Regions from separate parts of the Veillonella sp. oral taxon 158 genome, predicted to be linked through region 1. Evidence: riboswitches for the same ligand, from Rfam matches in the RefSeq annotation. Region 1 holds a riboswitch; the other holds the start of a gene.
The links. A riboswitch is a leader RNA that binds a small molecule or an ion and turns the genes downstream of it on or off. The one in region 1 is predicted to bind cobalamin.
Positions count from the first base shown of each region.

Region 2: linked by a shared signal. The riboswitch ahead of KH364_RS06435 (methylmalonyl-CoA mutase family protein) and the one ahead of nikB (nickel ABC transporter permease) in region 1 are both predicted to bind cobalamin.

Region 1 covers NZ_JAHABE010000002.1:32,220-39,954, forward strand. Annotated here, with positions in the region: gene KH364_RS01365 (ABC transporter substrate-binding protein) at 1-1,070, opposite strand, end outside; gene KH364_RS01370 (dipeptide/oligopeptide/nickel ABC transporter ATP-binding protein) at 1,476-2,291, opposite strand; gene KH364_RS01375 (ABC transporter ATP-binding protein) at 2,284-3,081, opposite strand; gene KH364_RS01380 (ABC transporter substrate-binding protein) at 3,094-4,662, opposite strand; gene nikC (nickel transporter permease) at 4,823-5,644, opposite strand; gene nikB (nickel ABC transporter permease) at 5,644-6,582, opposite strand; cobalamin riboswitch at 6,744-6,931, opposite strand; gene potE (putrescine-ornithine antiporter) at 7,323-7,735, opposite strand, start outside.
Region 2 covers NZ_JAHABE010000008.1:80,530-88,264, forward strand. Annotated here, with positions in the region: gene KH364_RS06420 (hypothetical protein) at 1-191, opposite strand, end outside; gene meaB (methylmalonyl Co-A mutase-associated GTPase MeaB) at 556-1,809, opposite strand; gene scpA (methylmalonyl-CoA mutase) at 1,802-3,991, opposite strand; gene KH364_RS06435 (methylmalonyl-CoA mutase family protein) at 3,996-6,158, opposite strand; cobalamin riboswitch at 6,452-6,628, opposite strand; gene rarD (EamA family transporter RarD) at 6,853-7,735, shown strand, end outside.

The DNA.
Region 1 (7,735 bases):
TCACCATCTTTATCTACAATGCCGTCGCCATTCGTATCTTCATAGCCTGCACGTTTAAGTAATTCTTTAGCACGTTCTACATTGTATTTATTAGGATCGCGCAATTGGTCAAAGCCATAATCAATGGATGGTGGCAATGGAGCCTTACCTGCTACAAATGTGTCCTTCATGAGATTCTTCGCATAAGACTCACGGTCGGCTGCAGCAATAAGGGCCGCACGCAAATCAGAATTTTGAAGCTTACCTTTTTGCCCCATACGAACAAATACGTCACGCAAGGAAGCTACTTCATAGATAGTAAAGTTCTTATCATTTTGGAATATACCATATTCGCCAGGACCAATGCTAACGGCCATATCTACATCGCCCGCTTGTAATGCCAAGGCACGTGTGTTGGCATCGTTAATAGATGGAATTTCAACCTTAGCAAAGCCTACCTTACCATCCCAGTAATTATCGTTACGTTTGAGTTCTGCACGCTCTTTTGTGAAAGAGGATACTACATATGGACCCGTACCGATAGGACCTTCCTTAGCAATATCACGACCATCAGCCTCTGCGGTGACATCCATAATTAGGAACAATGGATCTCCAAGCAAGTTTGGCAAGTTATAGTATTCCTTTTCAGTCTTAATCGTAAGCTCCTGCCCCTTAGCGGTGATTTCTGTATAGTTAAAGAACGTTTTTGCTCGTTTACTCTTCGCAAAGGTTCTTTCTAGAGATGCTTTTACAGCCTCTGCTGTCAAACTTTTACCATTTGAGAATTTTACTTTATCGTTGATGGTGAAAGTCCAAGTCAGCTTATCATCACTTTGTTTCCAAGAGGATGCTAACCAGGGTTTAGCATTCATGTGATCATCAAATTTTATTAGTGTTTCCCCTACACCATATCGTACAACAGCCCAGCTAAAATAGTTTTCTGTTGGTTCTAATGTACCTGCAAAGCTAATGGCCCCTACCTTTAATACATCATTAGACGGAGCAGCGTTTTGATTCATACAACCAACAGTGCCTAGCACAGTCATACCTAAGGTCATACCAATTAATAAAGCCTTGCGTAAACCTTTCATTTACACACCTAACCTTTCTACATTCATTAACTATTATGTATGCTCAGACACTCACTATGTTGTGCGTTAACATAACCTAGTAATCCTAACTCAATTTTACAACAGTTAATATAGAGAGAATCTATGTATATCACTTCATATGAGCATATTTTGTTATACCCATAGGGGTATATTTCATATAGTCAACTATACTATATATTCGGTGTTAATACAATAAATATTTACGAAAGATTTCGATATATCTATTTTAGAACGCTTATATCTATATTTCATAAAAAATAGCAGTTAGCTTACAAGCTAACTGCTATTGTAATGTACCTACAGGATTTAAAATTCTATATTTTAAATCTATACACTCAAATTTTAATTTTTAAAATCTATATACGCTTAAATGTATTTCTTATACTATGCTTCTAATGCAGCCTCTTCCAGTGTAAGTGGCTTATGATCTTGGCCAATTTCAAAGATGGAGCTCAATAGAACCTTTGTATAAGGATGCTTCGCATCAGCTAAGTGGAGTGCATCTAGCTCTTCAACGATAGCACCTTTGTACATTACGACCACCTTATGGCACATGGTACGAATGAAAGCAATATCATGAGCAATAAATAGGTATGTTAAATTTTTCTTTTTTTGTAAACGCGCTAATAAATGGGCAATGGAGTCTTGTACGGATACGTCTAGAGCACTAGTAGCCTCGTCTAATACGAGAATTTCAGGCTCTAACACGATAGCACGGGCAATGGCCACACGTTGACGTTGACCACCAGACATTTCATGAGGGTAGCGATGCATAAACTCGCGAGGTAAATCTACCATTTCAAGATAATCACCAGCAATTTGCTCTTCTTTTCCTTTTTCTAGAAGGCCAAAGTTGTATAGTGGCTCAAGGATGATATCCTTTACCTTCATACGCGGATTAAACGCTGCCGATGGATCTTGGAATACCATTTGAATTTTCTTGCGGTATTCTTTTGTTTGCTCAGAGTTCATATGCTGAATCTCTACGCCATCTACGTAAATCTCGCCTTCCGTAATAGGCAGCATCTTCATGATCATACGAACCAATGTTGTTTTACCAGAGCCAGATTCCCCTACAATCCCAAGGGACTGACCTTTTTCTAAGGTAATATTGATATCCTTACATGCTTCGAGCTCACCACCAGTAGGAAGCGGGAATCGTTTATATACATTTTTTAATTCTACAGCGTAGTTAGTCAATGTAACGACCTCCTCCCAATGTTGGTACCGCATTTTTTAATTGTTTCGTATATTCATTAGATGGATTTTCCAAAATATCTTGTGGTGTACCCGCATCGACTACACGGCCTTTTTTCATAACGACGATATAGTCAGACATATAGGCTGCTACACCAAGGTTATGAGTTACCATAACAATAGCAGAATTATGCTGTTTAGATAATTCAAGCATTTGCATTACCACTTGCGATTGTGTCGTAACGTCTAACGCAGAAGTTGGTTCATCACCAATTAGTAAAACTGGATCTAATGCCAAAGCCATAGCAATACCTACGCGTTGGCGTTGACCACCAGATAACTCATGAGGGTAACGACGAAGCATGTCAGCCCCATTTGGTAGAGATACAGATTCTAGCAATTCAATAGCACGACGATCACATTCTTCATTAGAGATTTCAATATGAGACTTAAATAATTCTCTGAACTGCTTACCGATACGTACGATTGGATCTAATGCACTACCACTATCTTGGAAAATCATGGCCATATCTTTGCCGCGCAAAGATCTCCATTCAGATTTAGACAAGTTGCGAAGGTCATGACCATTAAAAATCATGGAACCCTCTGTAACTTCACCACCTACAGGTAGTAAACCCATGAGGGCCCGGATCACGGTAGTTTTACCGGATCCAGACTCTCCTACGATGGTTAACACCTTGCCGCGTTCCAAGGTAAAATTCACATCCATAACAGCAGGCACACCTTGGTACGCGATGTTAAGGTTTTCTACAGTTAGTATGTTTTCTGCCATTATAGCTCCTTACTATTTTGTAATTTTGTTAGTAATCCAGTAGTAGTCACTTGGGTACATTACTGCACCTTTCAAGTAAGAACCAGTAACGATATTAGTTTTAGGGTAACCTAAGAACAATGCAGCACCATCATTCATCAATATTTGTTGAATTTGAATTGCATATTCACGACGTTTTGCAGGATCGAATTCAGTTTCAGCTGCGTCGAGTAATTGGTCAACTTGTGGGTTGGAGTAACCAGAACCGTTTTGAGGGTTGGAACCATCCACATTAGTATGCCAGTAGTTAGCTAAGAACCAGATTGGATCGCCTGTATTAGCAGTTACGATGTTGGAGATAAGCATATCATAGTCGCCATCTTGACCCATTTTATCAATCAAGTTATAGTCAACTGTTTTGATTTTCATGTCGATGCCCACTTTTTTGAGGTCAGCTTGTACTGCTTCTGCATAAAGTGGCAATTCTGCACGAGAGTTATATACTACGAAGTCAAATGTTAATGGTTTACCATCTTTATCTAGGATGCCGTCACCATCAGTATCTTTCCAACCATCTTCAGCTAACAATTGTTTAGAGCGTTCAGGATTATACGCATTAGGATCTTTCAAGTCCTTGAAACCGTAGTCCATGGATGGCGGAATTGGAGCAGAACCAGGAATAAATGTACCTTTTAACAATACATCGGCATAGCTCTTACGGTCTGCTGCAGAAATAACAGCAGCGCGAACCTTGTCGTCACCAAGAATACCTTTTTGGTTAATACGAGCCAACACTACACGAAGAGATGCAATTTCATCTACTTTAAATTTATTGTTGCCTTGGAATAAACCAATTTCACCAGGACCGATGTTAACGGCCATATCTACGTCGCCAGATTGCAAGCTCAATGCACGCGTATTAGGATCATCGATGGAAGGAATCTCAACAGTTTTGAATGGTACTGCACCATCCCAGTATTTTTCGTTCGCTGCCATTTCAGCGCGTTCTTTAGTGAAGGATTTAACTACATATGGGCCTGTACCGATAGGGCCTTCTTTAGCGAAGTTACGACCATCTTTTTCAGATTGTACGTCAACGATGAGGAACAGTGGATCCGCCAAAAGACCTGGCATATTAGGATATTCTTTTGTTGTATGAATAACTAATTGTTGACCATTAGCTTCAATGGAGTCATATTCGAAGAATGTTTTCGCACGGTTAGACTTTTCAAATGCACGTTCAATAGATGCTTTTACAGCAGCTGCATCAACTTTTTTACCATTAGAGAATGTTACTTTATCGTTAATTGTGAAAGTCCACGTTTTATGGTCTGGGGATACTTCCCATTTAGATGCGATCCAAGGTTGCGGTTTCATTTGCTCGTCGAATTTAGCCAATGTTTCGCCTACACCATAGCGCATTACAACCCAAGCGAAGAAGTTTTCCGTAGGTTCTAAAGTAGAAGCGAAGTTAGTTACGCCTACTTTCAATACGTCTTTATTTGCAGAGCCGTTGTTATCGGAGCCACAACCTGCGATGAAGGAACCCATCATTACAATGCTAAGACCTGCTAAGAGGGCTTTTTTCCAAGATTTTTTCATGTAAAATCTCCTTGTACCACTACATACAAAACATAAAAACATTTAACATCATGACTATGACAATCCTACATAATCAGTGATGGAAAAAACATACATTATAATCTATCCACCTAGACACTTTCATAAAAGACAGTTCTAGAAAATGAATACATCTCATAGATTACCCTTGGTTCTTCGGATCCACTACGTCACGTAAAGAGTCAGACCAAAGGTTAAAGATTGCTACTACGATAAGGATAGATATACCAGGGAATGCCATGAGCCAAGGACTCGTCTGCAAGTACTGACGACCTTCATTGAGCATAAGGCCCCATTCTGGTGTTGGCGGCTGAGCACCAAAACCTAGGAAGGATAGACCTGCTACTTCAATCATGATGGCCCCAATATCTAAAGCCCCTGTGGTAATAACGAGAGGCATGATATTAGGAATAATATGACGTCTAAGAATTGTAGATGTATTAGCACCCATCATGACAGCTGCCGTTACATACTCCTCACCACGCACCTTAAGCGTCATAGAACGTACAATACGAGCATATTTTGCCCAACCAACAACAGATAAGGCTAAAATCGTATTCACGATACTACCACCCAAAATACCCGCTATGGCAATTGCCAATACGATACCAGGGAAGGATAGCATAATGTCAGTGATACGCATGAGTACCATTTCAACTTTACCGCCAAAATAGCCTGCTGCTGCACCAATGATAGTGCCTACGCTAACCATAATGACAACAATGGTAACACCCATGAACAAGGATAATTGAGTACCATAAATGATGCGAGACAATACATCACGGCCTAGTTTATCTGTACCAAACCAATGTTGACTACTTGGCGCTTGTAATGCTTGACTCAGATTTGAGGAAAAAGCATCGCCAGGTGCAAGCCAAGGCGCAAAGATAGCAATGAGTACCACAAGAAGCATTAAGGTGCTATAGAAAGAGAACAGTTTATGTTTTTGAATGAATTCTGCCATTATGCTCTCTCCCGTTTCAATCTAGGGTCTAATAGTACATATGACGCATCAATTAATGCATTGATACACATATAGGCTAAGGCAACCCACAATACAAAGCCTTCAATCAATGGATAGTCGCGCATGGTAATAGCGTAAACTGCCATGTTCCCTAGGCCAGGCCAAGAGAATACCATTTCTACAACTGCTACACCACCTAATAGCCAGCCCATGACAACACCAAGAATAGTGATGAGCGGCAAGACGGCATTTGGCAAAATATGACCAAATAAAATCTTCATCTCACTGACACCACGAGCACGAGCACCGATAACGTAATCCTTTTCCATTTCTTCAAGGATAACAAGACGAACTTGGCGCATATACTTAGAACCAATTACGACAGCTAATGTAGCAGCTGGCAAAATTACACCTATTGGCGTTATACGAGATGTAGCAATTGGTACAAGACCTAGTTTAAGACCGAAGATATAAATAAGTACAAGACCTAACCAAAATGATGGCATAGATACGCCTACAAAGGATAAAGATCTCAACACATAGTCTACCCATTTATTACGATTTAAGGCGCTTATAATCCCTGCTGGCAATGCATAAAGCAGAGTAAATACTAAAGCAGTACCTGCTAACATTACTGTCCCTGGTAAAGCCTCCAACATACGATCTACTACTGGCTTTTTAGCAGAGTAACTCATCCCTAAATCACCTTGTGCAGCATTCACAACCCAGTTTGCATATTGCACTATAAACGGTTTATCTAACCCAAGCTGAGCCCGAGTCTCATCGATGAGCTCCTGAGACACGATAGTGTCTGCCGTTTCTAGTAGCATCGTTACTGGATCGCCTGGTGCTAAATAGGTGAGACAAAATGTTAAAAATGTGATGCCAAACAAGGTTACAATAAATTGCCCCAACTGTTTGACAAAGCGTTTGCCCATAGGCGCCTCCTAAACTCTCTAAACACTAACAACAAATCAAACGAACAACTAATGTTACCCTCTGCTTAACGCAGCAGTAATACGCCAAAACAAAGGAAAATAAGTCACCTGAGAAACTCAAAAAGGTTAGTCGCCTGACTAACCTAAATTAAGCACAGTATATGCTACCATGCATTTAGAGCAGGCTTTCTGACTCAGATTCATCGCAACATTTCGGCCTTCCCAGTTTCCCAGTGACCCTATAATGAAACCTTGCTCCTCATTACAGCTATTTGCATAGTATGAGATTTACACCCATTTTCCTCTTTTACGCTCGGTAAATACCGACACTCATTAGTTCATTCATTTTTATCGATTATAAATATACTATATTAATATCCTATTTACAATACGCATACCCCTTATGGGTATATGTACATCGTAGATTTTCAATATAATTTTTATACTAATAAAAATTATCGATTACTGATTAAGTCTCTATTTATGTATAAACCTATACAAATCACTTTATATATGTGACTTTTTACCGTATTAACTGTATGCAACTGTATATATATTAATTATTATTATAATGGTAATTTTCTCATGAATTTTTTTTATACATACCGAAAAAACTTTTAATCACTTTAGCAACTATCAATTATTTATAATTAATAAAACCATAATTAATAAGTTTGATTAATATACCAAAAAGAGGCTGTTACTAAGTAACAGCCTCTTATAAGACGAGAGATATTCAGTTAATCGATACTTTGTTGTAAGCGGTGCGCTCTGCGTGTATCCCACGCTTTACGCAAAACATAGATCACGAAACCGATGCTTACCGCTACTGCACTACCTACCATAGCATCAAAGCCACATGCGTAGATTGCATATAAACAGTAGATAACACCTGCGCCGAATACGTAGTTGGAACGTTTAATGCGGCTTTCAGCTACACCAGCCATACGCATCATTGTAGGTACTGCCAAGATGCACAATACATACGGTACTACGTTAGTTACAACAGCTAAGTTTACTAAGATTTCAAATTGCTCACGCAAGGAGTCGCTTGCAGTGAACAAAGTAAGTAATGTTTCAACAGCGAGTAAAATGAATACGCCACGAACAGGAGCGTCTTTGCTATTTACACGAGCGAATACTTTAGGGAAGT
Region 2 (7,735 bases), on a different contig from region 1:
AACATACCGATAGAATACCACAAGGTGTAAGATTGGTTATTCGCAGAAATAGCCTTAGCCGCTGCTTGCGCATTAGTCGCATTTCTTGCAATTTCCAAATTAGCCGCCGCTGGATCTGGATTTAACAATAAAATGGCAATACCAATAATCAGAATGACTACACCAATTGGTAATAACAGTTTTTTGTTCATTTGAATGTCCCCCCTCTTAACATTAAACGGTGAGTATACTTTAATTATACACCGACTTTAGTATTTTAAAAAGATAAACTTATAGATTATCTAACTTTCATTAGCTAACCAATAGCAATTATTCATTAAAATAAATGTATGGATAAACTAATAAATTAAGTATTAAAATACAGAAAAAGGCATAGTATACAATGCCTATTGAGCTGAACTCAATAAGAACATTGGTACTATGCCTTTTATGGATACATCTTAAGTTATATCTAAATTAGTAGGCCCATAAAGTAGCCCATAAAGTAGGTCCATAAAGAGGAGTGTGTAAGTAAGATACGTTATGCCTGCTTATCTTGTATGTGTATGGAACTACTTATCGTAAGGACTTATCAAAAACGGTAATTAATTCTTCTACGGCTTGTGATTCACTCATTTCACCGTCTAAAACAGCATTTTCAACTTCGCCCATACGACCTTGAATGACTACATTGTTAAAGAATAGGTTGTGCAAATGTTCGTCAATCATATCACGTACCCAACGGAGGGATTGTTCTTGACGTCGTTTTAAGAATACCCCATTTTCTTTACCTTGTTCAGCAAATTCTTGGATCACATCCCACAATTCGTCGAGACCATCCTTCGTAACGGCTGAACATGTGTAAGCTTGGGTCTTCCATTTTTCCGTAGCTGGACGAATGTAATGTAACATCCGATCGTAATCGCTACGAGCGATGAGAGCACGCTTGAGGTTGTCCCCATCAGCCTTATTGACCACAATAGCATCAGCAAGTTCCATAACGCCTTTTTTGATGCCTTGCAATTCATCCCCTGCACCAGTTAAGACGATGAGCATAAAGAAGTCTACCATGGAGCGCACAGTAACTTCACTTTGCCCAACACCAACGGTTTCGACGAGAATGATATCGTACCCAGCAGCCTCGCAAAGTAGCATCGTTTCTCTACTTTTACGCGCCACACCGCCTAGTGTACCACCAGCCGGCGATGGACGGATATAGGCTTCAGGATGTTTCGTCAACGTTTCCATCCGCGTTTTATCGCCTAAAATACTGCCTTTTGTGACTTGGCTTGTAGGGTCTACAGCGAGTACGGCCACCTTGTAACCAGCGTCAATGAGCATGTTACCAAAGGCTTCAATAAATGTACTTTTACCGGCCCCAGGCACACCAGTAATACCGATGCGCAACGCCTTGCCCGTACGAGGCAATACGGCTTGCAATACTTGTTGAGCTAGTTTGAAATGGTCCTTATTATTACTTTCTACTAATGTGATAGCCCGTGAAAGTATAACGCGGTCCCCCTGCTCGATACCGCGTACATAATCAGCGACAGTTAACTTCTTTCGCCGCTGTACGGGACGTACCGACGGAGCCAGATGAGCGGAGCTAGACAAGAGGCCATCGTGCATTTCCTTGACGCCTTTCATCACATGACACGCAAAGGTATCATCTTTTTTCGCATCTTCTGGCACCCAGTCGGGACGGTAGGTACTACCCTCGGCGCTTGCGTTTTTTACACCTAATTCTGGCGCCTTACCTTCACCAGTGGTAAAAGTAGCGTCCTGTGCCTTGCGCAATTCATCCGGAGTAGGCCGTTTATTATCAGTCATTGCCTTCGTCTTGAACGTGGCTAGTCAATGTTTCTAGTAATTTTTTCGCCGCTACTGGCAAAACTGTACCAGGGCCAAAGATAGCCACTGCGCCATGTTCGCGTAGGAACTCATAGTCCTGAGCAGGGATTACGCCGCCGATGGCAACTAAAATATCTCCACGACCTCGCTTGTTGAGTTCTTCTACAAGTTGAGGTAACAATGTTTTGTGACCTGCCGCAAGAGAACTGAAGCCGACGATGTGAACGTCATTATCCACCGCATCTTGTGCTGTTTCTTCTGGAGTTTGGAACAAAGGTCCGATATCCACGTCAAAGCCCATATCCGCGAAGGATGTAGCGATAACTTTGGCGCCGCGGTCATGACCGTCTTGACCCATCTTAGCAATCATGATACGAGGACGACGACCTTCGAGATCTTCGAAATCATCCGCCATTTGGCGAACTTCCTTGATCACATCATCATCTTCATATTCGCTGGAGTATACGCCAGAAATAGAGCGGATAACCGCTTTATGACGGCCACATACTTTTTCAACAGCAAAGGAAATTTCACCTAAGGATGCACGAGCACGAGCGGCTTCAAGTGCAAGGGCAAGTAAGTTGCCTTCCCCAGATTCTGTAGCATGTGTAATAGCTTCGAGACAGGATTGAACCTTATCTTCGTCACGGTTAGCACGCAATTGTTCGAGACGACGAATTTGCGCTTCCCGTACAGCTGTGTTATCTACGTCGAGGATATCCAACGGATCTTCTTTATCTAGACGATATTTGTTGATACCGATGATCGCTTCACGACCAGAGTCGATACGAGCTTGGCGACGAGCCGCAGCTTCTTCGATACGCATCTTAGGAAGACCTGTGTCGATCGCTTTCGCCATACCACCAAGGGATTCGATTTCTTGGATATGACCCCAAGCGCGACGAATCAATTCATCAGTCAATGCTTCTACATAGTAGGAGCCGCCCCATGGATCGATAACTTTACATACCTTAGTTTCGTCTTGGATGTAAAGCTGAGTATTACGAGCAATACGAGCAGAGAAGTCCGTAGGCAATGCAATGGCTTCGTCAAGCGCATTTGTATGTAGAGATTGCGTATGGCCCAAAGCGGCACCCATCGCTTCCATACATGTACGAGCTACGTTGTTGAACGGATCTTGTTCTGTTAAAGACCAACCAGAGGTTTGGCTATGTGTACGAAGTGCCATGGATTTAGGATTTTCAGAGCCGAAGCTGTTGATAATCTTAGCCCACAACATACGTGCTGCACGCATTTTCGCAATTTCCATGAAGTAGTTTTTACCGATTGCCCAGAAGAAGGACAAGCGTGGTGCGAATTTATCTACGTGAAGGCCTGCATTTACACCTGTGCGGATGTATTCAAGGCCATCGGCCAATGTATAACCTAACTCGATGTCCGCAGTAGCGCCCGCTTCTTGCATATGGTAGCCAGAAATGGAGATACTGTTGAACTTAGGCATGTACTGGGATGTATACGCAAAGATATCGCCGATGATACGCATGGACGTAGCTGGAGGATAAATATAGGTATTACGTACCATGAACTCTTTCAAGATATCATTTTGGATCGTACCAGCCATAACCTTTTTATCAACGCCTTGTTCTTCACCTGCTAGGATGTAGAACGCCATAACAGGCAATACGGCGCCGTTCATTGTCATGGATACGGACATTTGGTCAAGAGGAATACCGGAGAATAGAATTTCCATGTCGAGGATGGAGTCTACCGCAACGCCCGCTTTACCAACGTCGCCCACTACGCGAGCATGGTCGGAGTCATAACCACGGTGTGTGGCAAGGTCAAAGGCGATAGACAAACCTTTTTGGCCCGCTGCCAAGTTACGACGATAGAACGCATTGGATTCTTCCGCAGTGGAGAAACCAGCGTACTGACGTACTGTCCAAGGACGAGTTACGTACATTGTGGAATAAGGTCCACGCAAGAATGGAGGTACACCAGCCATATAGTCAAGGTGTGTCATCCCTTCATAATCCATCTCTGTGTAGAGAGGTTTTACTTGGATTTGCTCCATTGTTGTATTATATAAATCTTCAAAGCTTTTTCCTGTTTCTTTTTGAAGTTCAGCAAGCCATGCATCGCGAGATGTCGGTGACTGCGTTCCCAAGCCAAGAGAGGAGAAGTCTGGATTTTTAAACATGAGCTCACATCCCTTTCTTATCTTGTAATGTATTCAAGATTTCGTAACAATTTGCACGAACGGAAATGAAGTCGTCTACGCCAGCTTCACGGTATACAGGCTCGAGGTCCTTAGGCGGCGCCCCGGCCAAGATAACCGTTACATTAGGCATAGTTTCTTTCAATTCTTTCGCTAGTGGCGGTACTAATTCTGGATATGTGTCATCTGTGGAACAGATAACCACAACATCAGCACCACTTTCACGAGCAGCCTTCGCAGCATCAGCCGTAGTTTCATGGCCGTCATTTTTAATCACTTCAAAAGCACCTACTTCGAAGAAGCCTGTGGAGAAGTCCGCACGAGGTTTGTGTTGAGGAATTGGGCCCATATTAGCCAAGAATACCTTCACATTATCTTTCGTACGTTGTTTATAGTTTTCAGTGCGCATGCGAAGTGCTTCAAATTGTTCAGTCCAGCGATGAGCCGTAATTGGTTCGATCGTTTCAGAAGAAATATCGCCAGCGTCTAAAGACTTACGGATTTGACGGATCGTCAATTTTTGCAACGCCCCAAGCTCGATGAGACCAATCAAAGCGCCAGGCTCTGTCGTACCTGCTTCTAGGGTAGCCTGTGCTTTAGAAATAGCATCTGGCTCCGCACTTGCCAAGTATTCTTCAATGTGAGCAACACGTTTTTGACGCAATGTTTCTTGATTTTCTGGTTTAGGATCTAATAGCTCTTCTGTCATGTTCGCATACATGTTGTTACCTACAGCCACATCTCTGCGGTATGCAAGGTTTTTGAAGCGCTCTTCAAGAACAGCTTTAACTTGAGCTTGTGGATAGCCTTCTTTCAAAGCCGCCACGATGCCACCTTTAGATTCGATCGTTTGGAACTCAGTCCAGATTTTTTCGCATAATTCAGCAGCCAATGTTTCCACGTACCAAGAACCGCCTACAGGGTCCACAGGTTGACGCAACTCGAATTCAGTTTGCAACATAACTTGGATGTTACGAGCAATACGGCGAGAGAAGTCGTCCGCTTTGCGAATTGGTTGGTCGAATGGGGATACTTCAAGGCTGTTCAAACCGCCTACAACGCCAGAGAACGCTTGTGTTGTATTGCGCAACAAGTTTACATATGGGTCGTATACAGTTTTTGTGAAAGCCGATGTTCTGCCGTGTACATGAACAGCACGGTCCTCTTCTTCAGCACCAAAAGCTTCCATGATGCGCGCCCAAAGTACACGCAATGCACGCAATTTAGCGATTTCCATGAAGAAGTTAGCACCCATGGAGAAGGTGAACATCATGCTCTTAGCGATGGTGTGTATATCGATGTTCCGTTGTGCCAATTGACGCACGTAGCAAACGGCTGTTGCCAATGCGTAAGCCACTTCCTGTACATCGTTAGCGCCGCCATTAGCGTACACATCGCCAGATACAAGTACTGTTTTAAGCTCTGGAGCTTGTTCTTTAGCCCACACAACAGTATGTGCCATTTCATCAAAGGCTGTATCTAAGGAAATATGCAATGCACCGTCTTTAGCCCAAACGCCAACAGGATCTGCACCAACGAGACCTTTCAAATCAGCTGTTTGTTTTTTAGAGCCTTTCACAGTGGCTGCCAACATACCGAGCAAGATAGCCGCAGAAGCACCGGTTTCAATGTATAAAGGATTTTCTTTAAGATTGAAACGTTCGATTAATTGTTTGCAGTCATCCATGGTGGACAAGGATGTACCGCCAACGCCAACGGATGCGCCTACTTGCACATCTTGATCATGGCGCGTCGCTTCATCAAGGCGGATGTTGTGGATAGTGCCGCCTTTTACAATTTCGTATAAACTTGCATGGTTAGCATCTTTAGGCAAGGAATCGTCTACGTACTGGGATACGCCCCAAGACTCTTTAATATAACCACTTGCCTTAGTGCCACGTAGGAACTCGCCTGCCCCAGGGTATACACCTTTTGGAATTTTTTCTCCATGCAGTGCAGGTGTGTAAATTGGTTGCAACGTAATACCTTCATAGGTTTTAGTGAACATCTTCTTGTGGAAGTCGCCACCTTTTAACGCCTTTTCAACTTCAGCCTGCCATTGTTCATACGTAGGTTTCTCAAATTCATCAAAGGATACAGGTGCTAATAGATCGCGTTCTGCGTCCTTCGAAGTCTTTTTGTCAGACATATATGTGCCTCCTTTTCAACTCGAAACCATACCGAGAAACAGCGCACCGTACCTGCGAAATGTTATATCTATGAATCACACGAGCTTTCCTATACTTGGATCACATCAAGCTCAAATCTGTATCCATTAATTCAATAATTATAAAGCCTGATTCATACGCTAAACAGCCACTTTCAAGGGTAACAAAAAACGTGCCACCCAAAAGTGACACGTAAGGTTTCTTATTGAAAGGTACGCAAAAAAACACTGAAGCCAGCATACCCCAATCCCCTTCCTATCGCTCGTAGGTACATAACGGTGATTATCAAATAGGCAGTTCTCCTGGCTCGGGCTCATCGCCTCGCTTTCGCCTTCCCAGATTTCTCCAGTGACATGAATGAAAGCAGGCTCGTCCTTACAGTGGCGGGACCGCATCGGCTTGTACCGATTTCTCTATTAAGTCTTGTGACACCTATTCTCTATATTCGTTGTTCTAAGTCCAATATAGTGTAAGATTATGCACAAAGTCAATGAACATAACAGTTAATCATAAGTAACAAATTTTAGGTTATAACTAAAATTCATATACGATAATCAAAACGCATAATGCTATTTTAAGTATTCATGAAATGGTTAAAAGTATACTTACTATTATCAACACTATACATGCTATCAGCATGATATAATGATTTTATCAATACGAGGAGGTTACATCATGAATGAAATAAGCAAAAAAGGGCTCAGTACGACTTTACTCTGTTGCTTAATCTGGGGATTACTCCCCCTATATTGGGCACTACTTAATCAAGTCTCTTCCTTTTCAGTGCTATCGCACCGCATCATCTGGTCCGGCATTTGGATGTTTTTCCTTGTTATCATCACCGGTCGCCAACAACTACGCATCGATATCCACTATTTACGCACCAACCTTACTCAATTAGGACTATTATTACTGGCTGCTATGCTGATTAGTATCAATTGGTTCACCTATATTTGGGCTGTTACCAACCAACACGTTCTCGATACTAGCCTCGGATACTATATTAATCCACTGCTCAATGTATTGCTAGGTATCGTCATCTATAAAGAAACCTTGCTATGGTCACAAAAATTAAGCATCGCCATCGCCGTGCTAGGCGTATCTATCATGACCTATGAGCTAGGCTCGCTACCGATTGTTTCTATTGTACTAGCCGTAACGTTTAGTCTCTATGGGGCTATCAAAAAACGCCTCACCATCCATCCATTTTCGAGTATTGCGATAGAGGCGTGGCTTATTACACCTATAGCTCTATGGTATGTACTTACAGTAGATACTACATCATGGTCTTTTATTGAAAATATGACCCCCACCGGTCTACTACTCGTTTGTTCAGGCCTTACTACATCCGTACCCCTAATCCTTTTTTCATATGGGGCTCGTTTATTGCCACTTAACGTGTTAGGATTCTTACAATACCTATCTCCAACTATGGGCTTTTTCTTGGCTATCTTCTACTTTGGTGAAAGCTTTGGCACACCACAAATGATCGCCTTCGGTTGTATATGGATAGCATTAGTATTATTCTCGTTATCAAGCCAAATTACAACACGCATTA